Regions from separate parts of the Myroides sp. DW712 genome, predicted to be linked through region 2. Evidence: riboswitches for the same ligand, from Rfam matches in the RefSeq annotation. Region 2 holds a riboswitch; the other holds the start of a gene.
The links. Region 2 has a riboswitch for thiamine pyrophosphate ahead of ACLJX0_RS13255 (TonB-dependent receptor). Riboswitches for the same ligand answer to the same signal wherever they lie in the genome.
Positions count from the first base shown of each region.

Region 1: linked by a shared signal. The riboswitch ahead of pnuC (nicotinamide riboside transporter PnuC) and the one ahead of ACLJX0_RS13255 (TonB-dependent receptor) in region 2 are both predicted to bind thiamine pyrophosphate.

Region 1 is NZ_JBKFDO010000006.1:48,745-65,217, reverse strand. Features, by position in the region: gene ACLJX0_RS06495 (YceI family protein) at 1-464, opposite strand, end outside; gene ACLJX0_RS06490 (hypothetical protein) at 656-1,231, opposite strand; gene ACLJX0_RS06485 (hypothetical protein) at 1,194-1,769, opposite strand; gene ACLJX0_RS06480 (aminoacyl-histidine dipeptidase) at 1,844-3,316, opposite strand; gene ACLJX0_RS06475 (EamA family transporter) at 3,459-4,301, opposite strand; gene ACLJX0_RS06470 (hypothetical protein) at 4,427-5,452, opposite strand; gene pnuC (nicotinamide riboside transporter PnuC) at 5,439-6,035, opposite strand; TPP riboswitch at 6,059-6,168, opposite strand; gene ACLJX0_RS06460 (MFS transporter) at 6,274-7,644, opposite strand; gene ACLJX0_RS06455 (RDD family protein) at 8,170-8,958, opposite strand; gene ACLJX0_RS06450 (hypothetical protein) at 8,967-9,440, opposite strand; gene ACLJX0_RS06445 (RHS repeat domain-containing protein) at 9,437-10,963, opposite strand; gene ACLJX0_RS06440 (hypothetical protein) at 10,960-11,628, opposite strand; gene ACLJX0_RS06435 (ABC transporter ATP-binding protein) at 11,961-12,722, opposite strand; gene ACLJX0_RS06430 (FecCD family ABC transporter permease) at 12,722-13,768, opposite strand; gene ACLJX0_RS06425 (ABC transporter substrate-binding protein) at 13,770-14,660, opposite strand; gene ACLJX0_RS06420 (TonB-dependent siderophore receptor) at 14,663-16,473, opposite strand, start outside.
Region 2 is NZ_JBKFDO010000019.1:66,632-83,104, reverse strand. Features, by position in the region: gene ACLJX0_RS13315 (hydroxymethylpyrimidine/phosphomethylpyrimidine kinase) at 1-365, shown strand, start outside; gene thiE (thiamine phosphate synthase) at 358-978, shown strand; gene ACLJX0_RS13305 (thiazole synthase) at 975-1,745, shown strand; gene thiH (2-iminoacetate synthase ThiH) at 1,749-2,876, shown strand; gene ACLJX0_RS13295 (HesA/MoeB/ThiF family protein) at 2,880-3,590, shown strand; gene aat (leucyl/phenylalanyl-tRNA--protein transferase) at 3,604-4,248, opposite strand; gene ACLJX0_RS13285 (DUF3127 domain-containing protein) at 4,293-4,784, opposite strand; gene ACLJX0_RS13280 (flavin reductase family protein) at 4,807-5,679, opposite strand; gene ACLJX0_RS13275 (sensor histidine kinase) at 5,989-7,131, shown strand; gene ACLJX0_RS13270 (HIT family protein) at 7,214-7,603, opposite strand; gene greA (transcription elongation factor GreA) at 7,622-8,098, opposite strand; gene ACLJX0_RS13260 (hypothetical protein) at 8,254-8,700, shown strand; gene ACLJX0_RS13255 (TonB-dependent receptor) at 8,744-10,924, opposite strand; TPP riboswitch at 10,998-11,086, opposite strand; gene arfB (alternative ribosome rescue aminoacyl-tRNA hydrolase ArfB) at 11,183-11,581, opposite strand; gene pnuC (nicotinamide riboside transporter PnuC) at 11,574-12,194, opposite strand; gene ACLJX0_RS13240 (Bax inhibitor-1 family protein) at 12,256-12,963, opposite strand; gene ACLJX0_RS13235 (4'-phosphopantetheinyl transferase family protein) at 13,013-13,621, opposite strand; gene ACLJX0_RS13230 (DUF4302 domain-containing protein) at 13,720-14,577, opposite strand; gene ACLJX0_RS13225 (substrate import-associated zinc metallohydrolase lipoprotein) at 14,581-15,456, opposite strand; gene ACLJX0_RS13220 (RagB/SusD family nutrient uptake outer membrane protein) at 15,462-16,473, opposite strand, start outside.

The sequences.
Region 1 (16,473 bases), on a different contig from region 2:
CCTGCTTCTGTTTCTTCATAGGTAAACTCTTTTTCTTTAGTAATCCCATTTAATGTTAGGTTCACTAAAACTTTACCCTCTTTGAACTCACCAAAGAAACCGTTGATGTTTCCAACTAATTTACTAAAGAAGTTTAAACGCAACGTTTCATCACGTGCTGGATCTCCTGTACTAGCTGAACTTGTAACAATTGAAAACTGTGCACCTTTCAATCCTTCTGCTAATGTCGCTGCTTCTTGATTTACTTCCGATAATTTTACTTGATCAAAAGTCCCTTTTACGCCTACTTTTGCAGGTGTTTTGAACGCAGTCCACTCAATCGCATACGTCAACTCTTTTTGTTGAGGCGTTTCTGTTGTCTGTTCTACGCCTTGTTCAGGTGTCGTAGTATCGGTTGATTTTTTATCTCCACATGAAATAGCCACTAAACTAACAAGAGCTAGTGCTAAGATTGATTTTTTCATACTGTTTTTGAGTTTTATTTCTTAAAGCAACTAATGTACAAAAAGCAATTTACAATTCACCTTGCTTAAAAATTAAAATTTCCTTAAAATATTTAAGAGTATACATCCTGTCTCTAGCGAATTTAAAGCTTGGTCATATTGGCTTGATATAAACAACTTCTTCTGATAAATGAAGCTTTTTAATGGTCATTTCATCGGATAAAAAAGGTTGTAGATTCTTGTAAAGGCGTTGCTGCTTCATAATCTGCTTTTGTAAAAACAAAGTGTTCCTTTCTGCGGTTATAGAAGCTCCTGTTCAACAAATTGCGATCATTACAACTGGTTTTTTCTTCAAAGATGGTCTTGCACTCTCCTTTGTCATTTTGATAGGTTTCAATCCAAGTTGTACTTTTTTCCTCGTTGTAAATCACCTCTAAAGTATTGAATGCCATATCCCTATAATCCTCTCTGCTGATATTATCAAAAAAATCCGCAAAGGAATACTCGGGAGCATCAACAGATACTGTTCGTTGTTCGCCAGGCGCAAACGAGATATAGCGAATATTTTGTATGCTTTGATCCGTGCGCTTCATCTGGGTATATAGCTTAAACGTAATAGGTACGCCGCTTTGATTCTCTATGGTATATTCCTGTAGGGTGTAGTCGTCTTCGCAACTACTCCCTAGACAAGCCAATCCCAAAGCGAAAAAAAGTGTTTTTGCTGTTTTTATTTTCATCTTAAATCCTGTATTAATCGCAATCACCTGCACAGTCTTGGGCCTGCTCATAGTCCTCTTTGGTTATCGTATAGTGTTCTTCTTTATTGCGATACAGGAAGGTATTCAATAAATTTCGTTGATCACAGGGAACAATCTCACCATAGTCATTCTTGCATAGTTGATTGGTCACACTCTCATAACTTTGATGCTGATACTGTTGTTTTTTCTGGTTGGCATAAATAATATCTAAGGTGTTAATCGTATTCGTTCCAGTACTGAGCATTTCCCTGTAATCATAGCTAGGAACAGGGCCTTTTTCTACATTGACATTTTCCCATTTTTCTCCTTGAGCTAAGGTTTTATACCGTATAAAAAAGATACTTCCATCCTTTTTCATCAAATAGGATTTGAGTACCACATCCACACCGCTTTGATTTTCTATTGTATAGCGATACGTAGTCTTTTCGGTCTCACAGCTAATGAAAGCCAGACTTAAAAGAAGAAGTGCAAAGAGAAAACCAGTCCATTTGCGCATAAAAGGTTGTGTTAGTCGGTTCATTCCATCGGTGAATTTAGGAGATAAATGTAAGTAAAATTCATTAATCACTTTAACTTAATTTTATAAAAAAAAGCACCAAACTTTCGTTTGATGCTTTTTTTAGTTTCACTGTATGGTACGTCCTAGTTTTTTACTGGGATTTGTTTCAAAATTTCTAACACAAAGTTCCAGAATTTCTGAAGGGATTCAATATTTGCACGCTCTGCAGGAGAGTGTGCTCCTTTGATGGTTGGACCAAAAGAAATCATATCCATTTCTGGGTAATGCGTTCCTAAGATTCCACATTCCAATCCGGCGTGACAAGCCACTACGTTCGGCTTTTCTCCGTGTTGTTTGTCGTAAATATCAACCAAAACATCTAGGATTTCCGAATTTGGATTTGGACTCCATCCTGGATATGATCCAGAGAATTCCACTTCACACCCCATAAGCTCGAATGCTGCACGCAACCCGTTCGCCACATCCATTTTAGAAGATTCAACCGAAGAACGCGTTAAACATTTTACAGTTAATTGTCCGTTTCCTACTTCTACTTTGGCGATATTGTTAGATGCTTCTACTAAATCGTCAAAATCAGGACTCATGCGGAATACCCCATTATGAGCGGTATACATCGAACGCACAAAGAAATACTGTGCCATCGATGGCATCACTTTTTTCGGCGTTTCTGCCTCGTCCAATTTATCAAAAATAACTTCAAATTCGGGATCAACCGTATGTAATTCAGCCTTGATATCTTCTACAATTTGCGTCATATCATACACAAAAGCCTCATCGTACATTTCTGCAATAATAACCGTTGCTACACTCTCACGTGGAATTGCATTGCGCAAACTTCCTCCTTTGATGGTTGCAATTTGTAAGCCAAAATTATCAAAAGAATCAAACAACAAACGGTTCATAATTTTATTGGCATTCCCTAATCCTTTGTGAATGTCCATTCCCGAATGTCCTCCGTTTAATCCTTTAATTGTAATGCGGTATCCCACTGAATTTTCTGGCGTATCTTCTTCGTCATATTCAGCTGAAGCCGTTACGTCAATTCCTCCAGCACATCCAATATCAATTTCATCGTCCTCTTCCGTATCTAAGTTTAAGAGAATTTCACCTTCAAGTAAGCCTCCTTTTAATCCTTTTGCACCTGTCATTCCCGTTTCTTCATCAATGGTAAAGAGCGCTTCAATAGCAGGGTGTGGAATCGAATCACTTTCTAGGATAGCCATAATCGTCGCTACTCCTAGTCCGTTATCTGCTCCTAAAGTTGTTCCTTTCGCGCGTACCCATCCATCTTCCACATACATTTCGATTCCCTGTGTATCGAAATCAAAATTTGTATCGTTATTTTTTTGGTGAACCATATCCAAGTGTGACTGCATCACAATAGTCTTTCTGTTCTCCATGCCCGCCGTGGCTGGTTTTTTTATAATTACGTTTCCTACTTCATCTTGGATTGTCTCTAATCCTAATGATTTTCCAAAGTCTACCATAAAGGCAATTACGCGTTCTTCTTTTTTAGAAGGACGAGGCACTGCATTTAAATCAGCAAACTTATTCCATACTTGTTTAGGTTCTAAGTTTCTTATTTCTTGGTTCATAATTTCAATCTAGATTCTTATTATTCCTTGTCCCTCAAAGGTAAACTATTCTCTTTAAAAATGGGACACTAACTTCTATTTTGTTATTTGACAGCAGAACTACTTTACTCATTACTTCAATTAAAAAGTTAATCAAGCACCATTAACTAACTTTAGGTGAAGTAATTGTAGTTCCTATACTTGCAAAAACTACACAACCTACAGATAGCCATTGTACTACGCTTAGGGCTTCCCCTAAGAATAACAAACCACTTAAAGCGGCAAAGGCTGGATGTAAACTGGTTAAAATACTAAAGCTCTTTGCGGGTATGCGCTTCATGGCTACGAGATCTAAGGTAAAGGGCAAGGAGCTCGATAAAATAGCAACAGCCAATCCCAAGAAGAAATAATTTAGGGTTAGATTCATCAATCCTCCAGAGGCGATTCCCACAGGCACAATAATCATGGCAGCAAATAAGGTTCCAATAGAAACAGCAGTACGTCCATCGATTAGTTTGGTAACTTTACTACCCATCACGATGTAACCGACCCAAAACATACCTGCTGTAAACGCCATAGCTAATCCGATTAGATCTACGTTATTACTCTTCCAAGGTACGATCAACAAAATGCCAATGCAAGCGAGCAAAGCCCATAGCACATCGAGTATTTTTCGGGATAAGAACAGCGCTAAGAGCAACGGACCGACGAATTCTACAGTCACCCCCAATCCCAAAGGTACACGCTCAATAGCGAAATAGAAGAGTAAATTCATTCCTCCAATACTCACGCCATAACCCAAACAGCAAAGCCACTGTTGTTTATTCAAGGCCTTAAAATTCGGTCGATTAATAATTAGTAATAAGATGGCAGATAAACCAATGCGCAAGGAGCTTGCCCCTGCTGGTCCCAAGACTGGAAACAGCTTTTTTGCTAAAGACGCTCCTCCTTGTACACACATAATAGAGGTTAAAGCGGCTGAAATAGCAGTTCTTTTTTCACTCATTTCAAACAGTTAAAAAAAATAAACTTTACCCCTGCTTGGGATAAAGTTCATTCTAGCTGCAAAAATACAGCTTCAGAAGAAGTATCACAATGGAATTCTCCTTTTTATTTTAGAAGCAAAGCGAATTACATGCGCTGCTCCTTTAATTCTGCTCTAAAATTGACGTGTTGCGTAGCGGTAAAGAAATCACAAAACACCTGGTGTATGGGTTGGTCTATCTGTGTGGCCTTAATCCCCAATTGTACATATACTTGGGTAATTTGAGGAATGAGTTGTTCCAATACGCATTCTCCATAGTAGTGAATTTCCTCTTCTAATGTCGTGGATATGGGAATATTGTGCTCCAATAATCCTTCTAATTGAATCGCATATGTTAAGATTCCTTCTAATGCAATTTTGATTCCTTTTTGATGGGTATGTAAACGGTTATGGTCTAAAAAATTACTTGCTTCATCCATAAAATGGGCCGCCATTCCTAAATAGTTAACCAATAGCGTTAAATCGGCAAAAAGGCGAAAGGGAATCTTGATGATGGCATCCTCTGTATAAAATGTATCATAAACAAAGTAGTAATCCGCAGGAATAACGGCCTGTTTTACTTCAAAGGAAAATGTTCCAGTTGCTTTCATTCCCATGGATTTCCAATTGGGAATGATGGTCACTTGATCTTTGGGAATAATAAACGAGCGAATAACTGCTGTTCCATCTGCTTCCAAGACGGGCTTTCCTTGTTTAAATACCTGGGCGTTTAGGGTGAAATGGCTCAAATAAGGCGCTCCAGTAGCATAATGCCAAAGTCCATTCACAAGATAGGTTCCATCTGCTTGTTCATCTGCCGTTCCGCCAACCATACCACTCCCACCAAAACAGGTGTATTCACTAGCAAATAGCTTTTTAGCTGTTTCTGGTTGTATATTTCGCGCAAAATAATTGGCTCCAGCACAAAGTGTCAACATCCACCCTAAACTCCCATCTATTTTAGCCCAATCATACAAATGGAGCAAGCCTGTTCTAAAATCACAGCCCAAACCACCATAGTTTTGAGGTACCCATATTTGTAACCAGCGTTGCTTGTAAATATGTGTAATCACTTCGTCTGATATTGCCGTTGCACCTTGCATAGCAGTTCTCAGTTCATTAGCATTCAACATAATTTTCTTCTTTTAACATTTGACTCCATTTGATATATCCCAATACAGCCACAATAAACAGAAATACTGTTAATCCTGCATAGAGATAGAGGTTTTTGTGCACCATCAAAGGTACAGCAATAAAGTTACTGATATTTAATAAAATCCAATTCTCTACCTTGCGTTTAGCCATCAACCACATTCCTGCCCAAGCAAAAGCGGAAACAATCGCATCCCAAATAGGCACATCTGAATCCGTATAATGGGTTAGGAAAAACCAGAATATCCCAAACGTAAAACTAACAATTCCTATAACAATGAGCTTCTCCTGCCCTGTTGTAGTGGAAATCTTGGTTTCTTCTTTTTGCTTACCGTATTTCCAATAGAGCCATCCATAAATACTCATTCCTAAATAGTAAAGATTGAGTGTAAATTCACCATAGAGTTTGGAAACAAACATGACATAAAGCGTCAAAGCAATACCAGCAATACCAAAAAGATAGTTGTTGGGATTATTTCTCCAAGCCAGTACGACTTGAATCATAGAAAAAAGAACGCCAAACCATTGGGTTCCCGTTGTTTGTTGTAAAATGTCCTGCATCATATTCACTTAAATTAAGTACATGATGAGATGATAGTTTGATTATCCCTACGCTAGTATTACCTAGATCAGGTGTGGAATGACTTCCAGGGTATCATCTCAGCCGCAATTGCTCGCAGCACCCCTTTCAAGGCACAAAGGTGGTCTTTTTTTTTGACACTAAAAAACACAAAGGCTTAAGCTTTTTCAATCAAAAGATAAGTTTCTGTTAATCAAATCTCTATTTCCTGAATCACAGGACTCATTCTAAAGACTTCACTAACTTTCGGCTTAAGAACAACGCTATGATGAGAAGTACACATAAAATAATCAATACGGCTGCAAATGCCAAGGTATAATTTTCCACCGTTGCTATAGCAAAAAATATGCTTCCAATAGCCGCTACGCCAAAAGCTGAGCCAATTTGCAGTCCACAGTTAATCACACCCGAAGCCAATCCAGCAAAAGCCGTTGGAATCTGACTTAAACTCAATCGCACGACAGCTGCTAAAGTGAGTCCCATTCCACTGCCAATGACAAACAAATCGAGCTTAAATAGCAACGGATGAAAATGATAGAGCGTCCACAACAATAAGGCAAATCCCAAGCAGTAAACCAGAAGTCCAAAGGATAAAATATGTTGTTTTAGGTATTTACTCAATACAGAAGAGCTCAACGACATTAAAATAAAACCAACACCAAAGGGAATAATAGCCTTCCCCGCTTCCATACTCGTCCAATGTAATTCTTTTTGTAAGTAAATACCAAAAACCAAGTAAAACACCCCACTAGCATAGTAAAGAAAACTAATCATGACGCCTAATTTTAAGTTTTTAAATTGGAAGACATCGAAATCAACGAGCACAGACTGTGCTTGTTTTTTGCGTTTTTTTTCCACCTGTACAAATCCATACAAAAAAATAAAGGAGCTCAATAGATACACCAAAGTTTGTATTGTAATTCCATGTTCAATGAGCGTGGTTAATGGATAAATAAAACTCATTAACCCCAAGCTCAAGAGTAAAGTTCCACCATAATCAATCTGTTCTTTTGTTGAAAGCGTTGGTTTAGGCAAGAGTAAGCAAGCTAAAATCAAAGCCAACAATCCAACAGGTAGATTGACCAAAAAGATAATACGCCAACCCAAACCAAAGAGATTCCATTCAATTAATAAGGCTCCTAAATACTGTCCGAGGGCTGCGGCAATCCCAAAGGTAAAGCTGTATAGCGCCATGACCAAGCGTTTTTCTCTCTCGTCAAATAGGGTATGAAGAATGGCTAATACTTGTGGAATCATCACTGCTCCTGATACGCCTTGAAAGATACGCCCTACAATCATTACGGTTGAAGATTGCGCCACTCCACACAGAACAGAAGCGCCAATAAATCCCGTTAATCCAATCAGAAATATCGTCTTTCTTCCATATAAATCACCCAATCGCCCACCTGAAATCTGAAATACCGCATAGGCACAGGTATAAAAAGACACAATCATTTGCAATTCGCTATTACTAGCATCCAACGCTTGTTGTATGGAGGGTAAGGCTAAATTGACGATGTAAAAATCTAAAGGAGAAAGAATGGTGGCCAATAGCAAGATAAAGAGAATGAACCACTTATTTTTAAAAATCATACTTTTCTATTTATTCCTCCTAACAACTTCTTGTTCAGAGGTGGTTTCATGCACAAAAGTCTTCTATTCTAGTGGATTGTAGATAACGGATAAAGAAGTAGGATATACGTAGGAAGGTGTTTTTTGGAGGTTTGCTGGGGGTTTTGTTCTAGTTTGGTTCGGTAAACCTGCCTCCGAGCCTTGTAAAACCGTTGTTTTACCGAAGCGTTCCCGAACAACTCCCAAACAAACCTAAAACCAAACAAACATAACTATTTGATAATGTAGTATTTATATTTTTTAAAGACAGGAAAAATAGTCTTTTTTAACCTTATTTACTCCCTAATTTGGAAGAATTGGACAGCGGGGGTTGTTTTTTTGGTTATGTGTGATATATTAAATGTATCCCTAGATTATCTAGTAGGCAATACGGATATCATAATCGAAAAAGACCTACTAAACAAAACTATAGCTATCCTAAAACTCCCAGACGATAAGAAAAATGTAGTCATGGAGCTGCTTGATTCCTTCCTTAAACAAACTAAATTACAGCGTATTATATAAATACAAAACAGTTCCATCCTCTTTTTGCATTTCAACTAATCGCCATTCACTTTCTGGTTCTTTTTCTAAATAAACTAAAACCTTAACAGTTTGTCTCACACCAATAGCCTTTATTTCTAATAAAGCCTGACCATATCCATTGTTAATACTAATATTTCCAGTAGGAAGCATACCGTAGTTCATGACAGTTCCTATTTCGTTTTTTAGCTGTTCGTTTTTTTCTATTTCTTTTATAGCAGTTTTATAAGCATCTGATTTTTTCATTGTACTTCCAACTATAAAAAACACAAATAAAAAAAATAACATCCCAACACTTATTAACGCCATAATACGTGAAACTTTTGAGGATTTAAGAGGATTCTTTAGCACAACCGTTTTTGCAACTTTATCGCCTAATCTTTTCTTTTGTATATTAATAGCCAATATAATAAACTCTATTGGCCATATAATCAGGAAAAGATTACGTAAAAAAAGTCTACTGAAAGAAGGAACTTCATTAAAGTTCTCTTCATCTCGAACCCTAATTCCCATAATCCATTTACCAATACTCATTCCTTGATAACTATCTTTTGCAAAATAGAAGATAATCCCGGGTACTAGTGCAGAAAGTAGTATTGGTATAATTTGTTCTGTATTATTCCCATTAATTAAACTTTCTCCAAAAAACAGAAATAAAATTGTAACTATTAAAAATGTTATCACAAAGTGATCTATTAAAAAAGCTGCTATTCGCCTCTTTTTACTTGATTTTATAAATTCTAGTGCTGTCATTTCTTTAATTATGTACTTGGTCGAGTATTAAACTCATCTATAACCAAAATAGAAAATAATATTATACAATAAATGTTAACGTCACTCTTGCCATTAAAATCAAATGTAAATGATGACTTGAAAAATTTTAAATCGTTATTAAAATTTCCAAAAAAATTATTATTTACAATGAAATCTCCTTCAAATTTCCATGCTCTTATCTTTTTGTTTAATGAAATAATATCATTTTCCACTTTTAAATATAATTTTCTCTTAAGTTTAAATAAACTAATCTGTTGATGTAATTTTTGACCTATTATCAAGTATTTTTTATTAAATCCAAAGAAATTCTTGATTTCTAGTTCTAATAATTTTACTCCATGGATATCTTCTATATAAAAAATATCCTTAAGGAAGTATTTATAAGTTAAACATCTAAATAACAATTCATTATCAAAGTAAATATCTGTATTTCCATTCAAAGTTATTGCTGTATACATCATTTTCTCGTTTTACCTGTTAAACCTATTTTAAGTGAAACATCGATTCCTATTATGGCTTTAACACCTACACCAAGATCTAGAACATAATTATTAGATCCTGCGGGAGTTCCTACTTTAGCAGCTATTTCCCCACCTCCTAAAGATGTTTTATTCGTTAAATGAGGCATTTTAGCCATCTTTACACTTTTTGCAGGACCTACACCCCATTCGGATTGAAGGTTCCCATGATTAGGATAATAATCTAACAATTGTCCACTAGGTGTCATATCTTTAGTAACATAGTCCAATTTACCCGAAATAGCAATATTTTTAAAATAGGGAACATTTAATGATCCACCAATAAAATTATGTCCTGTTCCATCCCCCCACCTTGCTATAGGTTGATCTGGATTTTGATTACTATATCCTAAACTTCCTATATCCGCAGTAATAGCTCCTGCTTCAATACTCCCGAATGGAACAGTCAAACCCGCTTGCAAACCTATACTAGCTTTTCCTTCAACTTCAAAAACAGGTCTTCCTCCATCTCCCTTAATACTATTATAAATGAAAGACATATTCAATCCTTGATTTCCACTTTCATCTTCATAAGAGGAATGATTTGTATAAAAATATTCTTTACGTTCTTCATTATACATAATATCACTACTACTATCATCTCCATTCCATAATTTATGCCACCATGCTCCAAATTTTGTCTCAAAAAGACCAGTAGGGTCCGTATACATTACTGGATTATTAAGCGAGTAGCGATACGGTGTCCAATTAACTGCTTGTTCCGCCAACGGGTCCACATTCATCCATCGACCCAGTGCAGCATCATAATTCCTTGCACCGTAATCGTATACATTCAATCCTAACTCATCTTGTAACTCTTTAGCATTATACTGATACTTATAGTGCGCGCCAATCGTATTATTCTTCTCGTTGTATCCACTATGCGCCAATCCAAATGGATAGTAATTCGTTTCTTCAATGATCTCACCAACGTCAATCTTGTCGTTTTTATTGGCATCCGAATAGCTTAAACGGACATTACCGAGGTGGTCGCGGTATTGATACACATAGTTTTGTGTTTCTGCATCAAAATACCCCTCTGCGGTAGGAAAGAAACGCAATACCCCATCAACATATTGGAAACCATCCTGATAATCCGTAACAACCGTGGTACTTCCTTGGGTTACTTTTTTCTGTACTTTTTCACCTGTGGCTGTATAAAGGTAGTTAATTTTTCCACTGCTAAAGGCAATTTCCGTCGGTAAATTCAAGTGGTTGTACTTGATTCCCGTTATGCCTTTGTTACGATCTACTTTTAAGTTGCCAAATTCGTCGTAGTCGTAGTGTTTCGCTGCTGTACTGCCTTGCTTAAATCCATCGGTATTGTTGGAGGCATCCACCACCTTTTGGAGTTTATTGCCTTCGTAGCTGTAGGTCAATTGATCTAAATCCAACGCAATAGCTGTATTCACATTACGTCCTTTGCGGTTAAGGGTTAAGATGTTTCCATTTAAATCATAGCTCATTTTTTCATCATACAATCCACACCCAAATCGTTATATGCCCCACCATAGCTCTTTTGCCAAAGTAGGGTTCCTTGGTTATTTAAACGCAAAATCCAGAGATCCATCCCTCCATAATATGGCACTGCCTTATCTCCTGACACAATGGAATTACTATTGGCGAGTACGACATAATCTCCTCCTTTTAAAGCAATCAGTTTAACGATTTCTTCCGTTCCTATTCCACCATAGGTCTTTTGCCATTCGATGGTCTTGGCTGCATTGAGCTTCACCAACCACAAATCTTCCTTGCCTTTGTTCTCTTGTGTTTTATCTCCTGATTTTCCGGAAGTGGACGTGATCCCCAACAAGAATCCACCATCACGCGTATGACAAATACTGTGTAGATAATCATTACCATCGCCACCCAAGCGGTATTGCCATTCTTGGGTACCGTCCTCCTTCATCTTCCACAACCAGGCATCAATATTCCCTCGACGGGCCGCCTGAAGATCACCACCTTTATCAGAAAGGGAACTCCCTGCCAATAAAAATCCATAATCGGCTGTAGGCAACACATCAAATAAATACTCTGCATGCGTACTGCCCAACGTCTGTTCCCAGACAACTTTTTGACTAAACCCTAACGTGGTTGTCAATAGTACAAATAGAAGTACTTGTATTCTCATAGACAAACTATATTTTTATTCTCATCAACTTCTTTCAATTATCCAATACCTTATTTCAAGAACTGCATCAAAAGTTTTCGCAAAAATACTTACTTAAATTAATATTTAGTTAAATAATTATATTTTAACAAGTATAAAAAATATAAATACAAATAAACAAACTAAAAAACATTAAAAGTCAAATAAAAATTAAGAAAATAAAAACAAAACTAAGAGTAAATCAAAAACACAACCCTTTTAGTTCTAAAAAAGCAAAGGGTGCAACTAAGGAAGATAATGGGATATAAGATTACTATGCGTGACAAAAAAGCTCTCCACTGAACCTCATCCAATCAATAGTAACTAAAAAACAATTCCTTTTCTGTTTGAATCACCTTGCAGTCCACGCCGAAAATCACGTGAATTTGCTCTGGGGTTAATACAGCTGCAGGTTTACCTTGGCCATACACTTGGGTATCTTTTAAGGCATAGATATAATCACAAAAATTAGCGATTAAGGATAGATCGTGCATCGTGGCTAAAACGCCAATATTTAAAGATTTGACTAGACGCAATATTTCCAATTGAAAGCGAATATCCAAGTGGTTCGTCGGCTCGTCTAGAATAATCAATTCCGGTTGTTGGGTCAGAGCTCTGGCTAAAAAAATGCGTTGTTTTTCCCCTCCTGATAGCGTAGAAAGCGGTTTATCTTGATAGGCCAACATATCAACCTGTTCCAAACTGCTACGCGCCAATTGATAATCCGTTTCATCAAAGGCTTGCCATCTTGATTTAAAGGGAATTCTCCCCATCAACACTACCTCTAAAACGGTGGTATCAAACATCGTTTCGTTAAATTGACCTACTACCGCAATTTTACGCGCCATCTCTTTTAAGCTATACGTCTTGATGTTAACTCCTTTATAAAACACTTCGCCTTGTTTGGCTTGTAATACCTGATAAATAATTTTTAAGAGCGTAGATTTTCCACAACCATTACATCCTACAATTCCAACAAATTGATTGGGTTTTACTTGGATATTTATTCCGTTTAGAATAGGGCGAGAAGGATAGTGAAAAGAAATACCTTGTACTTCTAGAAGAGGATATTCCATTAAATTTTCTTTTTGTTCATTACTAAAATAACGGCAAATAAAGGGCAACCAATTAAGGCAGTAATAATACCAATAGCGACTTCACTTTGGGGGATGAGGATGCGAGAAAGCCAATCGGCTCCGACTAAGAAGAGCGCGCCTATGACCGCACTGTACAACAAGGTCCAGTGGTGCTTACTCCCCAACAAACTGCGAACGATATGGGGAATTGTCAATCCAACAAAGCCAATAACTCCACAAAAAGCAACCACTAAACTGGTTACTAAGGTAACGAGTAAAATGGAAATAACGCGTTGTACATTGGGGTTTATACCAAGTGTAACTGCAGATTCGTTGCCCATCATCATAGCGTCAAGATCTTTGGTATGCAATAAAAAATAGACCAGTACGCCCACTAAAACAACTGCCACGCAACCGACAGCAGACCAGCTGACTTGTGCCAAGCTTCCCATAGTCCAAAAGGCAACGGCTCTTACCTTCTCGCTATCTTCAGCGATATAGACTAAAGCATTGGATAAGGCGGCACAAAAAGCATTGATAACGGTACCAACCAAAATAAGGTATAAGGTCGATACGCGATTGTTTTTCAAGCTTAAAGCAAAAATTACAACAGTTGCTCCACTTGCTCCTACAAAGGCCATCAGGGGAATACTCAACATGCCCCATAATCCACTTCCTACACCAAGACCTAACACAATAGCAATTGTTGCACCAAGGGATGCACCAGAAGATATACCCAATAAAAAGGGATCCGCTAATGGATTTTGAACGGTTGATTGCATCACGACTCCTCCTATTGACAAGGCAGCGCCAACCAATAGCGCCATTACTACGCGGGGCATGCGCATCGTCCATAAAACCTCTTCTACGATTGCCAAAGAAATGCCCTCTTCCGATTGCATGCCTGCAGAGGATCCCCAAAACATGTGGTAGACATCCGTCAACGTAATGGATAATAATCCAGAAAGCATAGCTGCAAATGCTGCAAATACAACGATTAGAACAAGGATAAAGAGGTAGAAATATTTTTTCTTTGTTTGTTTCATTTTATAATTTGGGATATAGAAAAGTGATTAACTGTCGGTATAGGGCAACGAACTCCAATCCTCCACTAACGGCATTGGAGTAATCTACCGTGGTGATTTGCTTGTTTTTTACGGCATCGAGTTGTTTTAGAACAGGATGCTCCTCAAAATAATGCTGTAAATCAGAGAGACTATTGGCCTGAAAGCTCGATAGGATAATGTAGTCTGGATTGAGATGTACAATATATTCTAACGAAATAGGAATGACCATATTTTCACTGGTTAAAAACTCAACATTAAAATCTTGGAGGAGTGAACCAATCAGGCATTTATCTTGGGTATAACAGTAGTAAATGCCACTAGATCTCACATTAGCAAGAAACAAAATACGCTTGGGTTGCTGCTGCTGGAAGGGAGCAACTGCATTTTTTATCTGTTGCAATTGCTCTACTTCACGTGTTATAAAATGCTCTACTTCTTGTTCTTTTTGAAAAACTCGTCCGAACATTCGCAAATCTTTTAGAAAAACATCCAACGTACGGGTCTGATTAAAATCAAAAACAGCTGTTGTAGTGATTCCTTTTTTCTTCCAAAATTCAGGACTACCACTTCGTTTATCCTTAAAAGCAGATTCCATACCAAACAGTTGGCTAGGGCGTGTGGCAAGTATGGCTTCTATGGAAGGCCATAACGAGGTTAAAATGGGCCAATCCGCAGCAGTTCCTGGTTTTACTTTTTGATCCAAATACCCTACGCCGACTACTTTTTCCTTTCCACCAAAATACTTCACCATTTCTAAGGCTTGTTGACCAAAAATAACCACGCGTTCTTCGGGTTCCTGCGCCCATACTGGTAGAGATAAGCCTAGGAGAAAGAGTCCGAGCAGGTTACAGTAAAACTTGTGTACACGCATACTTAAAAACGATAATTTACACTCAATTTAAGATTGATAGGATCTTCGGGACGCCAGTAATAAAATCCACCTCTTGAATTGTAATAGGCTCCGTTGTATAAATAGCGGTCAAATAGATTATTTACAAGTAAAGAAATTTTTACATCTTCCTTTTTCCAGCTTGCTCCTACATCCACTCGAGTATAATCAGGTAAAGGGTCTCCTCCACCGCCACCAAACGCCCAAGTTTGACGATCTCCCATAAACGTCACGCCAGCCATTAGTGAAAGATTGTGTAAAAATCCTTCTTCAAACGTATAGTCCAACCAAACATTAGCCACGTGCTTAGCATACCCACTAACACGACTTCCCTTTTCAGCTCCTTTTGTTTCCTTGGTTACTTCCGATTCTGTATAGGCATAGTTCGCTACTATATTCAATCCTCTTGCGATCTTTCCCATCAGGTCCATTTCAATCCCTTGTGTTCGAGTTTGTCCGAGTTGTAATACGTAATTTTCTCCTGGATCATTCAAAGGATCTGCTGATAAATGGTTGTTTTTTGTAATGCGATATAAGGATACCGTAGATTGAAATCGCTTGTTAAAAAAGTGGTTCTTTACGCCCAATTCGATATTGTGCCCCGTCAGCGGAGTAACAGCAGAACCGTCTCTTTTTATTCCAGACTGTGGTACAAAAGTTTGGTCATAGAGCGCATATACATTGGTGTTATACCCTACTTTATAATTCAAACCTACTCGAGGGGTAAATTTATGGTCTTCTCTCGTCTCCATATTGGAATTTTCTTTTACGGTAGTATAACGTCCAGCGATAGTCACCAAAAGGGTTTCATCCAAGAAAGCTAATTCATCTTGAATATAGACTCCCGTATAACTTTGCCCTACATCCGCTTGCCCAATACCATGTTGGGCTACGCGTTGTTTTAAGGGCTGAGTGCGATCAAAGGAAGGATAACCGTGCACCGGCTTTTGATATGAATCCTCGTAAATATTAAATGTCCCAAGATCATCATAATCAAACTTTTGACTCCAATCAACGAAATATTGCTTGTGTCCCATGTCCAACCCTCCTAGGATTTTGTGTTTAATAGCCCCTGTTTCTACGCTACCATTAACAAATAGTTGACCTGTTGTTGCGCGATTTTCTGCATCCCATAAATTACTTGTTCGAATAAAATCTCCATGATCGTCGATATGGGTTACCCACATATACTGTCCTTCTTGATTGAACTTAAAATACCCCATTTGAGCGTGTAACGTCCATTGATCGTTTAGTTGCGTTTTCAAATGGACATGAAAGCTATGATCTTCCATGATGGAAGGTTCAAATCCAGGATCCCCAAAAGTTCGCTTACGCGACAATGTGGCAAAGCCTGCTTTTGAAAATAAGTAATCTGCACCAAAATCAGACATTTTTAATCGTTGGTAGGTATATTCTGTGGTAAGCGTGGTTTTATCACTCAGTCGAAACAAAAACGAAGGAGCAAATGCCAAACGCTTGTTAAATTGATAGTCTCGATAGCCATTTCTACTGCTTCCCATCAGATTTAAGCGATAAAAAACACGGTCTGACATTGGCGTTAATTGTCCTTCTATATCCGCCGCTGCACGTACAAAATCAAAACTTCCGTAGTTTACTTCTACTTTTTGAGCTGTTTCTCCTGTTGGTTTTTTCGTAACTACATTGTAAATTCCTGATGGCTCACCGTTGGACATCATAAAACCCGCTGGTCCTTTGACAAATTCGATATGGTCTACAAAACTCATATCTTCTGCCATGGGGCCATAGATAGAGGAAACATTCATTCCATTGCGAA
Region 2 (16,473 bases):
GCATTCTCAACCAAATTGACCTCGTCACACCCAATTATATGGAGATAGATCGATTAATTACTACCCGTGCTACTCCTATAGAAAAGGCGGAGTCTCTTCGTGGGGTTTGTGCTGTTTTGCTCAAAGGAGGTCATCACCCCAAAACCAAAGCAATGGACCAACTGTTTACTGCAGAAGAAATTCATACGTTTTATCCGCAACAAGTTTTCTCTTCTACCAAACATGGTACCGGTTGTATCTTATCCGCTGCGATTGGGAGTTATATCGCCTTAGAGTATCCCTTGTTTCAAGCGGTACGCAAAGCGAAAAAATACGTGGAGCACATTCTTTCTTCTAATTCATCTTTACTTGCCTATCATGTTTAATCCTATTCAATACATCAGTCAGGGCGATACCCCTCAAGAGCAATTGTATCACATCGAATCTGTTTTAGATGCAGGGCAACAATGGATTCAATTTCGATTTAAAGATACGCTCTCCTCTATTCGTTGGAAAACCGCAGAACAGGTTAAAAAATTATGTATTCCTTATAAGGCCACGTTAATCATCAACGATGATGTTGACTTAGCTTTGGCTATTGAAGCCGATGGCGTTCATCTTGGGTTGCAAGATTTGTCCGTTACACAAGCTAGGCGAATGCTTCCTCATCAGATTATAGGAGGAACAGCCAACACTTTACAGGACGTCCAACAACGCATCGTTGAATCTTGTGATTATATTGGACTCGGACCGTTGCGCTATACACCAACCAAAAAAAAACTAAGTTCCTTATTGGGGTTTGAGGGATATCAACAACTCCTCACCGCATTAACCCCGAAAGAGAGGCGAACACCTCTTATAGCCATTGGTGGCATAACGTTGGAAGATGTTCCCATACTCCAGCAACTAGGCCTATCGGGTATTGCAGTATCGAATTTACTTCATCAAGCCCCAGACCCTCATCAAATAATACAACAACTCCAAACCTATTATCTATGAAACCTCTACAACTTGGTGATAAAACCTTTCAATCTCGATTATTCGTAGGCAGTGGTAAATACGGCTCCAATACCTTAATGGAAGCCGCTACCTTAGCCAGTGGATCCGAATTTATTACTGTTGCGTTAAAGCGCTTGGATTTACTACAAGAAACCCCTGCCATGTTGACTCATTTGAGACATCCGCATTTGGCTTTACTACCCAATACCTCTGGAGCTAGAAATGCAAAAGAAGCTATTCTTGCTGCTCAATTGGCTCGTGAAGCCTTAGAAACCAATTGGATTAAAGTCGAAATTCACCCTGATCCTAAATATTTATTGCCTGATCCCATTGAAACGTTGGTAGCAACAGCAGAACTAGCCAAACAAGGTTTTTACGTCTTGCCTTATATCCATGCAGACCCTGTCTTGTGCAAACGATTAGAAGAAGTTGGCACTACTGCTGTCATGCCTTTAGGTTCGCCAATCGGGACCAATAAAGGATTAAAAACGTTAGATTTTTTAGAAATTATCATTGAAAATAGTCGTGTTCCCGTTATTGTAGATGCGGGTATTGGTGCTCCTTCTGATGCTGCAAAAGCTATGGAACTTGGAGCGGATGCCGTTTTAGTCAATACCGCTATTGCCGTAGCTGGAAACCCTATACAAATGGCTGAGGCCTTTAAACTAGCCGTTCAAGCAGGAAGAATGGCCTATGAATCAAAATTAGGTTTGATTCAACCCCATGCCCAAGCTTCTAGTCCACTTACCTCTTTTTTATACCAATAACCAATGACTTTTTACGACTTATATCAATCCTATTCCTGGGACAGCATCAAACAACAAATTGAATCCACTACTACAGCAGAAGTGAAACAAAGTTTATATCGTCCCAAGAAAGATTTAGTTGATTTTATGCATCTCATTTCGCCCGCCGCTCGTCCTTTTTTGGAGCAAATGGCACAAATGAGTCAGGAATTAACGCATAAGCGCTTTGGCAAAACCATTCAGCTGTATGCCCCCATGTATTTAAGCAATGAGTGTCACAATATTTGTACCTATTGTGGATTTAGTTTAGACAATAAAATCAAACGAAAAACCTTAACACCTAGTGAAATAGAACAAGAAATCCACCTGCTCAAACAGCAAGGCTATGATCACATTTTGTTGGTCACTGGAGAAGCCAATCACACGGTGAACCTAGCGTATTTTGAACGCGCGATTCAACAAATCCGCCAACAGTTTTCGATGCTTTCTATTGAGGTACAACCTTTGGAGCAAGACGAATATGAAGTATTGGCTCAACTAGGGGTATATGCGGTTTTGGTGTATCAAGAAACCTATCACGAGGCTGTATATAAACACTATCATCCCAAGGGAAAGAAATCGAATTTTCGCTACCGCCTAGAAACCCCCGATCGCATTGGACAGGCAGGCATACACAAAATTGGATTGGGTGTTTTATTGGGACTTGAAGATTGGCGTGTGGATAGTTTTTTTACCGCTTTACACCTCGATTACCTTCAAAAGAAATATTGGCAAACCAAGTACTCTATTTCCTTTCCTCGGCTTCGTCCTGCTGAGGGAAATGTTGAACCCAACTTCATCATGGAGGATATAGATTTATTGCAACTGATGTTTGCCTATCGCCTTTGGAATGAAGATATTGAGTTATCGATTTCCACGCGAGAGAGCGAGCACTTTCGAAATAACGTCATTGGACTAGGGGTTACTGCTATGAGTGCGGGTTCCAAAACCAACCCAGGCGGATATAGCGTAGACCAAGGTTCTCTAGCCCAATTTGATATTTGCGACAATCGCTCCACCGAAGTTATAGCAGCTCTGATTCGCTCCAAAGGCTACGAAGCGGTTTGGACGGATTGGAATCACAGTTACGCTCATTTTTCACGAAAAGAATAAACCATGTTAGAAATACACGATTTTTTGCGCTACAGTCGCCCGATGAGTTTAGCAGAAGTTGGCACAACAGGACAACTTAAACTAAAAGAAGCCAAGGTACTCGTTATTGGAGCAGGTGGGTTAGGTTCACCCATTTTGACGTATTTAGCTGCCTCGGGTATTGGGCATTTGGGTGTTATTGACTTTGATCGCGTAGAAGTACACAATTTACACCGTCAAATTCTCTTTACCGAAAGCGATATTGGACAATACAAGGTAGCTTGTGCGGCCAAACGCATCCAACAGCTCAATCCTCATCTTGTTTTTTATCCCTACCAAGAGCGATTAACTGCGACCAACAGTGAAGCTATATTTTCTTCTTTTAACTATATCGTAGATGGAACTGACAATTTTGAAACGCGTTATCTTGTCAATGATATATGTGTGAAATTGAACAAAACACTGATTTATGGGACTATTTTAGGTTTTCAAGGACAACTAGCTGTATTTAATCACAAAGGATCGAAACATTTACGGGCAATTTTCCCAGAACCTCCAAATCCCAAAGACGTACCCAATTGTAGTTTACATGGGGTATTGGGTACTTTTCCTGGTATTATTGGCACGATGATGGCTCAAGAAACCATCAAAGTAATTTTAGATCTTCACCCCTTACACAATCAGTTGTTACTGATTGACACTTTACATTGGAACATTCAAGCGGTAAACTTTTAGCGCTTGAATGATTCTATATGTTTAGGTATTCCATATAAGCTTCGCGAGGAATTTCAATTGCCCCGAGTAAGGCTAAATGAGGATTATACACTTGACAATCTAATAATCGATAATTTTCTTTTGCAAGTTTTTCAATCAAACGATGAAAAGCTATTTTACTAGCATTAGATACCAAAGAGAACATACTTTCCCCGCAAAACACACCGCTGCCGACATCTACCCCATATAATCCACCAACCAATTGACCGTCTTGCCATACTTCAACGGATTGAGCATACCCCATTTGATGCAAGGTACAATAGGCCTCCAACATCTCATCTGTAATCCAGGTTCCATTTTGTCCTTCTCTTTTTACTGTTTGACAATGGGTAATCACCTGTTTAAAGCACGTATTATACGTCACGTTAAAAATGCCTCTATTGAGGATATTCCGCATACTCTTGGAAGGTTTAAAATGCTGTGGAACAACGACCATTCTCGGATTCGGCGCCCACCAAGTAATGGGTTCACCCTCTTCAAACCAGGGAAAAACTCCGTGTTGGTAAGCCAAAAGCAACCAATCAGCTGTGAGTGCACCGCCGATGGCTAAAATTCCAGATTCATGTGTTGTTTCTACTGGCGGAAAACCAGGATATTTAGGGTCTAAAATCGCTATCATAAAGAAAAAAAATCCCCAACCTTAAGATTGGGGATTTGTATCAATTAGAATGGTAAATCATCGTGATCCTCCTCCGTGAATGACGGTGCTGGAGGGAACTGTTGTGTTTGAGGCGCTTGTGGCGCTTGTTGTGCAAACTGATTTGGAGTTCCTTGATTCCCTTGGTAATTTTGGTTGAATCCTCCTGCTTGTTGTGCAGGTTGTCCCATATTCGGTTGTTGCATGTATTGATTTTGCATTGGTTGTCCCATTCCTTGTGCAGGCATGTTACGCTCAATTCTCCAACCTTGAATCGTATTGAAATAACGTACTTCACCTTGTGGAGACGTCCACTCTCTTCCTCTTAAGTTAATCGATACTTTTACTGGCTCTCCAATTTGAAAGCTATCCAATAAATTTACTCGATCTTGTGTAAACTCAATTAAAATATCTTGTGGATATTGTTCTTCCGTAGTAACCACAAGTTCTCTTTTTCTAAAGCTTGAGCTAATATCTTGTGGCTGCCCAATCACCTTAATTCTTCCTATTACTTCCATTATATCTTTTTTTTCCTGATTGTTACTTTGCTAATATCATATTCCAAGCCAAAGGTACATTATTTTCCTCTAAATACTTTTTCGCTTGCTTAAATTTCTTTTCAAGATCTCCCGATTCAACAATTGCTTTTGCTTCCACATTCGTAGATAAAAAAGCTTGAATTTCTTCGGTTGTAGGCAAGTGTTCTACGTTTCCTAAGATTCCTAAATCATTACCTGAAAACACCAAACTATCAATTGCTTCTTGCGGGATAATATCCACACCTAACCCCAAGGTTGTCAATGGTTTTTCTACCTCAAACATCCCTTGATTGGCACGGCTATACCAGTTGCCTCCCATACGAGAAACAAGGTCAATTTTATGTTGATCGATCCCTCCTTTTTCATTGAGAATGGCCTCATCAATATGCATTTTCACTACTTCGCAGATCACTAAATTCCCTGCTCCGCCTTCCATTCCTAAGCCAATTACTTCTTGGACAATACACTCAAACTGAACGGGACTTTCTTTCACGCGGAATGGTCGAACTTCTTCCGATTCGATCATCGTAAAACCAGCTTTGATGAACTCATTCACCCCATCTTTATATTCCGTACTTGATAATGAAGTTTGTTGTACCATATCGTAATTCACTACGTTAATCACCACTTGCATGGTTGCTTGAACATTGAACAACGTATGCTTACACGTATTATCACGTACTCTTCTAGAAGGTGAAAAAACTAAGATCGGTGGATTTGCACTAAATAGGTTAAAAAAACTAAAAGGGGATAAATTGGGTTTTCCATCAGCATCAACTGTACTAGCTAAAGCAATAGGTCTTGGCCCTACAGATCCTTGTAAAAAACCTTGCAATTCAACAGTTGAAATATCTTTTGGGTTTATTGTTTTCATTTTATTTTTTCTTTTTAGGTAGAGGAGTAAAGGTAAGAAAAGCAGATTGAACCACAAAAAAACACAAGAAACAAACCGAAAATTTAAAGGATATTTTTTCTTTTTACTTTCCTGTTATTTAAAAAATTACAACATAACGAGATAAACAAAGTAGGATTTTTCAACTTAAACAAGGATTCATTCTACTAAAAAACTTTTTTTGCGTTTGCGTTCAGCGCCACGTCACTATCATTCAAGCTAAAAAGCTCACAGGACCGAAAGAGTATCCCTTTTTTTAATTACCTTTAAATCTCTAAATTAATAGTCATCTTGAAAATAGAAAGAGAACTTATCCGTTGGATCCTCATCGCTACTGCCTTTGTGGTTTTGTTGCTTATTCTTTGGAATACGTATTCTTTTTTTCAGACGTATAAAGAAGAGGAGCGCATTAAAATGGAAATTTGGTCTACGGCATCCAATACCCTCAATGATGCGAATCCTCAAGACACCAATTTGGAACTTCCCTTGTTAATCCTAACCAATAATACGACGATTCCCATCATACAAACTAATGATCGAGACAGTATTTTGGCTATGGTGAATGTGCCCTTGAAAGTTCAACAAAATGAAAAAGAAGCTACAAACTTTTTGCGCAAGCTCAAACATGAAAATGCGCCAATCGAAGTGGAAGTGGGCAAGCAAAAGCAATACTTGTACTATGGTAATTCTTCTTTACTCTTAAAACTCAAGTACTATCCGCTAGCATTAATTCTAATCTTTGTTTTTTTCACGGTGTTAATTATCATTTTCTATCGCAGTAATAAAATTGCTGCACAGAATCGCTTGTGGACGGGGATGGCTAAAGAAACGGCGCATCAAATCGGAACTCCCTTATCTTCTTTATTGGGATGGATTGAGCTTATGAAGTTAGAAGAGGTCAATCCTGTTATTGTCGAAGAAATCGAAAAGGATGTGAAGCGCTTACAAACCATTGCCGATCGTTTTTCTAAGATTGGTTCAAAACCACAGCTAACTCCAATAGATATCATCGCTGAAACGTACAAAACCTATGCGTATTTTCAACAGCGTTCCTCCAAGCAAATTACCTTTAATTTTATAGCTCCTGACTGTGAAATCAACGTTTTACTCAATCCAGAATTACACAGCTGGACGATTGAAAATCTAATTAAAAATGCAATTGATGCGACAAAAGGCAAAGGTCAAATCGAACTTGTTATTTCTGAAATGGGTCCGTTTGTTCAGCTTTTCCTCACGGATACAGGAAGTGGGATTCCGAAGAAGAAATTTGAAAAGATATTTGAACCAGGTTATACATCAAAAAAACGAGGCTGGGGTTTGGGATTATCCCTATCACGGAGAATTGTAGAAGAGTATCAAGATGGAAAAATCAGGGTCCATCACTCCGAACTAGGCAAAGGAACGACCTTTGTGATTACGTACAAAACAGTCTAAAAACAGCGATCAATCCAATAAAAAAGCAGTACCACACGGATGTCGTACTGCTTTGTGTTTTTTCGATTCTCTTTGGTGAGAATTATACGTATTGTTGTACTTTTTTTACGATTTCTTCAAACTCCGCAGGGCTTAAGCTTTCTTTTTTACTAAAGCGAATATCCTCCATGGTTTGTAGCGGAATTAAATGCACGTGTACATGCGGCACTTCTAATCCTACGACAGACATTCCAATGCGTTGACAAGGAACTGCTTGTTCCAAGGCTTTCGCAATTTTTCTTGAGAATTTCATCAATTCTACATAGTGTTCTTCTTCCATGTCAAAGATTTTATTAATCTCTTGCTTTGGAATACACAGGGTATGTCCTTTAGCATTGGGATTAATATCTAAAAAAGCTAAGAACTGATTGTTTTCAGCGATTTTGTATGCTGGAAGCTCTCCCTTGATTATTTTAGTGAAAATTGAACTCATACGTACGGTGTTTTAAAATTAATCTCTTGAAATTTCAAGAATCTCAAAATTCATTTGTCCATTAGGTACTTTAATCTCTGCAATTTCACCCACAGATTTCCCTAATAATCCCTTCCCAATAGGAGAAGTTACAGAAATTTTTCCTGCTTTTAGATCTGCTTCACTTTCTGCTACTAAGGTATACGTTAAAACCATACCATTAGATTGGTTTTTAATTTTAACTGTTGAAAGTACCAAGGCTTTTGATTCGTCTAATTGAGACTCGTCAATAATTCTAGCACTGGCTACTACTTCTTCCATTTTCGCAATTTTCAGTTCCAGTAACCCCTGTGCTTCTTTTGCAGCATCATACTCCGCATTCTCCGATAAATCCCCTTTGTCTCTTGCATCTGCAATTGCTTGTGATGCTTTTGGACGCTCTACACTTTTTAACTGCTCTAATTCATCCTTTAGCTTTTTCAGCCCCTCAGCAGTGTAATACGAAATTTTACTCATAATTAACTGGTTTATATAAATAGAAAAAATCCCATGAAACGGGATTTTCTGGTGCGTAAAAATATTTTAATATTTATTTAAATAAATTATCTAATTCTGTATTGTCTACTTGTCAAAGTTAATTAATTAAATTTGTTTTACAAATATTTTATGCGATGAAAAAAATTTTATTCTTGCTTCTGATGCTATTAATTAGCTTCAGTTGCTCCAAAGATAGCGTGCGATACAGCAATCCATATTTACCGAATAATCCCGTTTCTATTTTTATTGATCTTAATCTACCAGCCTACGATAAATTAAAATTCCCGAATAACTCGGTTATCATCGAAAATCAAGGTGTTTTAGGGGTAATCATCTTCAATGCAGGGCCTTATTATCTAGCCTATGATATTGCTTGTCCAAACCATCCCGTAGACCGCAATTGCTCACGAATGAAATTGAATAAACCCGGGGATATATTCCTCACCTGTACTTGTGAGCAACATCCGACGCCACTAGAGTACAGTCTACTTACAGGGACTTCTCAAACCCCCGGAGCACAATATCGACTCCAATTCTATAACGTTATTCAAAAAGGCACTACGTTAAGTATTAATTACTAAAGCAACAAAAAAAGGATGATCTAGTTGACCATCCTTTTTTATTTTAAAACTTCAGCGTTACACCTGCCAAAATATTGAACGTAGCTTGAGGATAGTATCCTGCTCCATCAATGGCTTGTGTACCATCAAAATCCGACCAATAATATCCATTCGACACATATTTTACATCAAAGAGGTTATTGGCTAAAACGGATACACCAATGCTTCTAAACCATTTTTTCACAGGAAACTCATAGTTCAAGCTCAAGTCATTGACAAAATAAGAATCGAGTTTCGAATTTTTTGCTTCGATATTTGACATATACTGCTCTCCTACAAATTTCGTGAGTAAGGAAACACTCATTCCATCCACTGGAGTATACGTTATTGCATTGGAGGCAATGAAATCAGGAGAGAATGCGATGGACTTGGTTCCAAAATACTGCATTTCTCCTTCCCATAAATAGGATAAGTTTTTGTTTTTATTGGTACTTACTGTTATACTTGGGTTCCAGTACCATTTTTCCAACACTTTTACTTGGGCATCAATTTCAATTCCTAAACGATAACTGTCTTTGATATTTTCACGTACCGATGCTCCCACATCATTCAATTGTCCTGTTAACACCAATTGATCTTTATACTTCATATAGAACGCATTCACATTCAAAGCCGTACGCTCTGTCTGCAATCTCCAGCCCAATTCAAAATCGTCTAATTTTTCTGCTTTCGGCAGTTGATCAAGCTGACGTTCTTTATAATCCGTACGATTCGGTTCTTTATTAGCTCTAGCATAGGAGAAATAGAACTGATTTTCTTCATTCGCTTGGAAGGTAATTCCCGCCTTTGGATTAAAGAAATTAAATTTTTCGTTTACTAAACCCGTTTCTTCTCCGTTGGCTTCATAGGTTACGCGTCTGTATTGTAGATCACCAAACAAGCTCCATTGAGCTGTAAATTGCCAAGTTGCTTTACCAAAAAAGTTCAAATCTGTTTTGACGGCATGATCGCGATAATACTCTTGTTTATAGTCGAATTTAACTGGTTCTTTTGCCCATAAGACTGAACCAAAGTGATCTCCTTCATATTTATTGGCTCCTCCACCTACAACAACATTCCAAGCCGCTGTTTTGTAATTGGCATTAAATACCATCCCATAAAAATGATTATCTAACCCTTTTCTACGAATTAAATCAGATTTAGCAATTTCATTTCCATCAACGAAAACAGAATCAAAACCGTAGTCTTTCAAGGCTTGTTTTTTCTTGTAGTTTTCGTAGTACCCATATCCTTTGGTATAATGTAAGGATACGTTAGAACTCCACAAATCAGACCAGCGCTCACTCCAATGCAATTGATAGTGATCTTGTTTGTAATTGTCGGTTTCATTGTTGTAGAATTGCGTATTACCTTCGTCGTCTTTATATTTTCCAGAAGGATTGTAACGTCTACCAAACTCGTCTATTTCCTCTTGAGATACGCCATTCCACGCTTGATATGTCTTTTGTTTTCCACCGAATACCAAGGCTTTAATCAACGAAGTATTGCCCACATATACCCCTTGCAAGAAATAAGATCTCAAATCAGAAGAGGCGCGATCAATATAACCATCCGAATGAATATCCGAAAGACGCCCAGCGATCTCAAATTTATCATTGATTAATCCTGTACTAAATTTAACCGTTGATTTACGCGTATTATAGCTTCCGAATGAATTGGCTATTTCACCATTGGCTTCTTGTGCATAGTCATCGGTCTTTAAATTTAGACTCGCACCAAATGCAGCCGATCCATTGGTTGACGTACCTACACCGCGTTGTAGTTGCAAATTTTGAACAGAAGAGCCAAAATCGGGCATATTTACCCAAAACGAACCTTGAGATTCTCCGTCATTGTATGGAATTCCGTTTAAGGTAACATTTACCCGTGTTCCATCAGAACCACGTACACGGAAACTCGCATATCCAATTCCATTTCCAGCATCCGTTGTTGTTACTACGGATGTCATTTGCGACATTAAGACGGGAATATCTTGTCCTAGATTTCGTTTAGCCAATGCCGTTTTGGACAGGTTTTCATAGGCAATCGGTGATTTTCCATCCACGCGAACGGCAGACAGAATAATTTCATTTAAGGCGGTTTTTTGAATAGAATCTTGCACAACCTTATCTTGTGCCTGAGTAGGCAACGTTACACTAAGGCCTAAGCCAAAAATAAATAGTGATTTTACAGTTAGTTTTTTCATTCGTAAAAATACTTTCACAAATAAAAGGGGCAATTATTGTTTGATTAATAATTACACGTTCCCATGCAAGGTAGTACTTGCTTTATATATTCCCTTGGCAGCATTACCTGCCCAGGTTCTACGGGTATGATCTCAGCCTGTTCGGCACCCCTTTGAGATTTGAACTGCAAATATAGGCAGTATTATTTAGAATAAAAATAAACGTTTAACTCTATCTTTTTTATTTTCACTGGCATCCAAGCGTATCCTTCCAAAGGATTAAAAGATGCGTTTTCGCAACTCTTTTTTCAACGATATTTTCTTTTTATTCTCTTTATTTTTTCGTATAACACTTTTAGGCACCTTCGTTTCTTTACGGATTTTTTGCTGCACCAATGCAGTCTTCAATAAAGCTACTAATTTTTGGATGACCAGTTCCTTGTTTTTTACTTGGCTTCTCGTATCTTCTGCACTTAAAATTAAGAGCCCCTCTTTTGAGATATAATTACTCAATTTTCTTGCTAACCTACTTTTCTCCTCCTCATTAAACACCGTTGAATCTGCGAGTGGCCAAAACAACACCACTTTAGAAGACACTTTATTGACATGTTGTCCTCCGGCACCTCCACTTCGAACGGCTTTAAAATTTAACTCTCGTATTAATTCTTGTTTATTCATGTTTTTGTTTATCTAAAATTTTGTACCAAGCCACATAAGCCTGAATCACTAAAACAGTAAAAATAATAAATTGAAGCGCTAAAATCCCCAATCCACGATACGCATAAAGCGGAACGGATATTATATTTCCAATAAGCCACAGGGTCCAATTTTCAATTTTCTTCAATGCCATATAGTACATTCCTAAAAAGAAAACCCCTGAAGTAAAAATATCAACATAATTTTCGGGTGCGATTGGCGTATCCGTCAAACGATACACGGCATACACAATAGCAATGGTAAACAAGAAAACAAGTATCCCCCTTCCCTTTTCTTTCGTATTGGTTCGACTGATGCGCACTACTTGATCTCCTCCCTTTATTCTAGACCAATTATACCAACCATAGATACTCATACAAGAATAATATCCATTGAGAATCATATCGCCTAAATAACCGGCTAAATAGAGCAAATAGACCGTAATTACCGTTGCTATTAAACCCGTAGGATACACGAGTATGTTTTCTTTGCCCGCATACCAAACACTCAGGATACCGAAAATAAAGACGATACCTTCTAAGCCAATGTTCAGCCAACTCGTCTCCCGATAGGCTCCAAAGAAAAACTCAATCATACTTTTATGCTATAAAAAAAGCCATACGATTGGTATGGCTTTAGTATTTATCGTATTGGGATTAATTACTTCTGTTCATTAGAATTCTTAGGATATACCAGAACAACAACATTAACGATGCAAACAAGCTTAACGCGGCTGGCACATATTGATCTGCTGCGAATTCATTCTTAATTTGCCAAGTCGAGTATAGGATTGATCCAGATGCAAGCCCAACCATAGCTAAGGAGAACCACAAGCCTAAATCAAAACCAAACAACATCCCTGCTACAATCGTTCCTAAAGCTAGGAAAAATCCAAGTGTTAAGATGGAACGCAGAAAAGAGAAATTAGCATTGGATCCAAAGACTACCCCTGTTAATCCTAAGAATAGCGCTAAGGTCAATACTCCCGCTTGTACAATTAAGGAAGAATCTCCTGTCATACTTAAGGCTACGACTAAAATAGGTACAAACAAAAATGCTTCTGCTAAGACATAAAGCATAAAACCAGCATATTGTTGTGGTCTATTTGCTGTTTTATAAGTTAGGTTTTGCGCAAACCAAGTAATTCCCATAAAAGCGCCTAAAATGATTAACCAAGAGAATTTACCCATCCCCAACAATTGAAACATTCCATTCACCACAAAGGGCGTATTCAATAAAACTGTTTCAAATACCATAAAGGCAAATACACCTAAGGCTAAATTACCGTAGGTTCTTTTGTAAAACTGTGCTTTCACCGTATCCGATTCATGAGCAACAGCATAAATGTGTTGATTATCTTCCATGTTTATTTTTTTTGGCAATTTACGAAAATTACCACAATTAAAATTTATTTTAATAGCTAACAACAAATACGTAATTCCCTAAGCGAAAAGTATGATAGTGTAGCTGTTTCTGAAAATCATCTTGCTTAATCTTCGCTTGCTTTTGTTCAACATGTACTTCCATATCTTGGGCAAAACTCAAGCTACGTGAATTACACATTTTAAACAACGCTTCTTTCACCGACCAGATTTCCGTTAAATACATTTTTTTATCTTCTAAAGGAACTGGTGCCAAGGCTAATTCTCTTTCATTACAAAATTTACCACTCAAACGGATAATTTTATCGCGAATCAGTTCGACATCTACCCCAATATTCTGCGCACTAATGGCTACGATGGCATAATCGAACGAATGTGAAATTGAAATATACTCCCCTGTGCAAAGACTCGGCCTACCGTTTTTATCATAGCACAAATCACAATCAGCAAAATTCAGCTGACGCAAAATTTGACGCACCGCTAAGAACGCTTTTTGGTGGTTCTCCGCTTTCATCTTAGCCAAGCGCATTTGACTAGCCGTACTTAATTCAAGCCCTATTTCTAATTCTAATAATGACTCTGTAATATGCCATACATATAATTTTGCTGACTCTACTGTTATTTCTTTTACTAGTCCCATAAATAAAAAAAGTCAGTATTGTATACTGACTAAATGAATTGCAAAAATACAATTTGTTTGACATAAAAAAAAGAGTCGCAATTGCGACTCTTTTTATATTATAAAATAATGATTGAATTCTCTCCAACTTCTCCTTTGAAAACTCCATTTTCCAATTTCAATACTGAAATTGTAGATCCATCTTCAAATTCAATTGCAGGACTTACAATGATTTCATCTATGTTGAAACCAATTCCAATTCCACCATTACCGTTTACAGATTCTGTCTTATCATCATTCAATACAGTAGCATATCTTGATTTTGCGGTGTATCTAAAATTATAAACCGTAGCTCCTTCATTGTCTGTAACGATCAAGCTTCTTTTAGATCTTAGAACCGTCATTAAATCTTTATTCAGTTTTAAATTCGTCCAATCCTCAGCAGTAGCTTTTGTCATTTTTATTTTAACTCCTTCTCTTGGAGTTAGGAAATTAATACCTTCTGAATCAGTACCGTAGTATAAAAACTGAAAATCACCTTTATAACCTTCTCCTTTTAAATCATTATTAGGATAAATTGAGTTATCACTTAGTAGGTGAATATAATTTGCGTCATTAAACATCAAATTTACAGTACTACCTATAGGACTAACTAAAAAGTGAGAAGTTCTCTTTTCTAAAGGATTCCTACTCCATGCATAACCGGTATACGGATCAACATCACTTATCATCGTCACTTTGTTATCTTCAAAGTCATACAAATAAGTAAAGCCTCCTAATTGTGAGTCATCTGTGAAATAGATCATTTTCCATCCATCAGCAGAACTTAATAATTCATTTTCAAGCTCTTTTACTCTTTTCTCCGTACGTACTGAAGGACTATCGTCAAATTTACTCTCAAAATTATCGCTATTACAAGAGCTCAAAAGACTTACTAGAGCAAACGCTATCGCTCCATTCAAAAATACTTTTCTCATATCTTAATTATTAGCAGCTTCAACAATATCAAGCGTTCTCTGACGCGTTTCCTTACACAGTTCATAGAAGTCAATACCGAAAGCTTTATCATAATAACTAACAACCATTGCTTCTTTTTTTCTGATTTTTTCTTTACCTGTTACACTCGAAATAGCGTTTACCTTATTATTGTACTCAACAATATCACGTAACATCCAAGAAGCTTGCTCAGCAAAATCTTCTTTTCCATTTGAACGTGCATAGTTAGAAATAAAGCCTAAACTCCAAGCTTCAGCATCACTTGCGTTTTGCCAATCTGCACGATAAGCATTAGACGTAATAGCCATATAGTTTTGCTCATCAAAATGAACCCTCTGATTCAGAATGTGAACATACTCATGTTGAATCGTATGAATAAAGTTTTTAACAGCAGCTTCACTTTTCAGCTGTAATGCATCTACCTCAAACAAAGAGATTCTATAACCTTGCTCAGCTAAACCTAACGTATTTGTCCCATTCGTATTCATATTTCTACTTCCAGTAAGAACCAACTCACGTGGCGCTGTCTCTTTTACGAATAAGGTATCAGCAACTGTAGCATAAGCATCAAGCCAGATTCCTTTTACAACGTCTAGCGCTGGTCTAACATTTTCTTCAGCGGGAGGAGTTAAATAGCGTTCGATATCTACTTTATATGGATTCCATTTATGAAATACTCTAATGTTATATAGATCACGAAATTCTTTATCAACCCAACGATCAATATCAGATTTGTTCTCATCTGGAGTAACATTTAATACAGATTCTCCTAATTTATCATCTTTCTCACAAGAAGCGAACAAAGCGCCTATCGCTAATACTGTTCCTCCAAAATAAGCTAAATATTTAGTACTCTTCATAATTTTTAATTTTTAGGATTATCAATTAATCCGTCGGCAACAGCGTGTAAAGGTAAAGGTATCTCTCTTCGCAAATCGCCTTTTGGTAGTGTAATTGCAGGAGCATCTTTGAATGTATGAACTACTTCCATATTTAAACGTTTAATATCTAACCAACGTTTTCCTTCGTGTAAAAACTCTCTACGTTTTGCCTCTAATACCCCTTTAAGTACAACAGCTTGGTCATCTGAAATACTATAAAAAGGTGTAAACTCATCCGCTACAACAGGGTAGAATTCTTTCATCTTTGCAAGCGTCAATACATCAGTAGCTGGATTATACCCAGTTGTTCTAGTTCCAATATAATAAGACAACTCCGTCATTGCCTCATCCAAACGATTAGACATTACTAAAGCTTCTATTCTATTTAAATAAGCTTCATCATTTGAGAACAAGACATAATTTAAATATCCAACACCAGTTCCTGCAGTAGGATTTTCAATTTTGAAATACTCCCAGAATTTTGGCATCACCATCAAAACTTGATTATTCATTGAACCGAAACTAATATGCCAAGCTTTCTTAAAAGGATTTACGTTAGCGTAAACCTGTTGATATCCATCGTAAGTTAAACCAAATCGAACATCATCTGCAATATCTCTAAAATAATAAGAATTTACAGTAACCATTAATAAATTCGTTTTATGTGTAGATCTACCATAATCTATGTACTGATCACCTAAGCCCAATTCACCTAAAGCTTCCATGTCACGAATGTATGCACCAACAGCAGGTTTAGAACCTAAATAGCTCGTGTTTTCTAATACTTTATCCCACTCACCAATACTTAAATAGAAAGTCGAAGCAAAAGCTTTAGCTGCATCTACATTAAAGTGGTAACCAGAAACTTTGTAATCATTCGTGATGTACTTTAATCCTTCTTCTAAATCAGCTTCGATGTTTTTATACACTTCAGCAACTGAGGCTCTTTTATATTTTTTAACTAATACCCCTTCAACCTCAGTTACATACGGTACT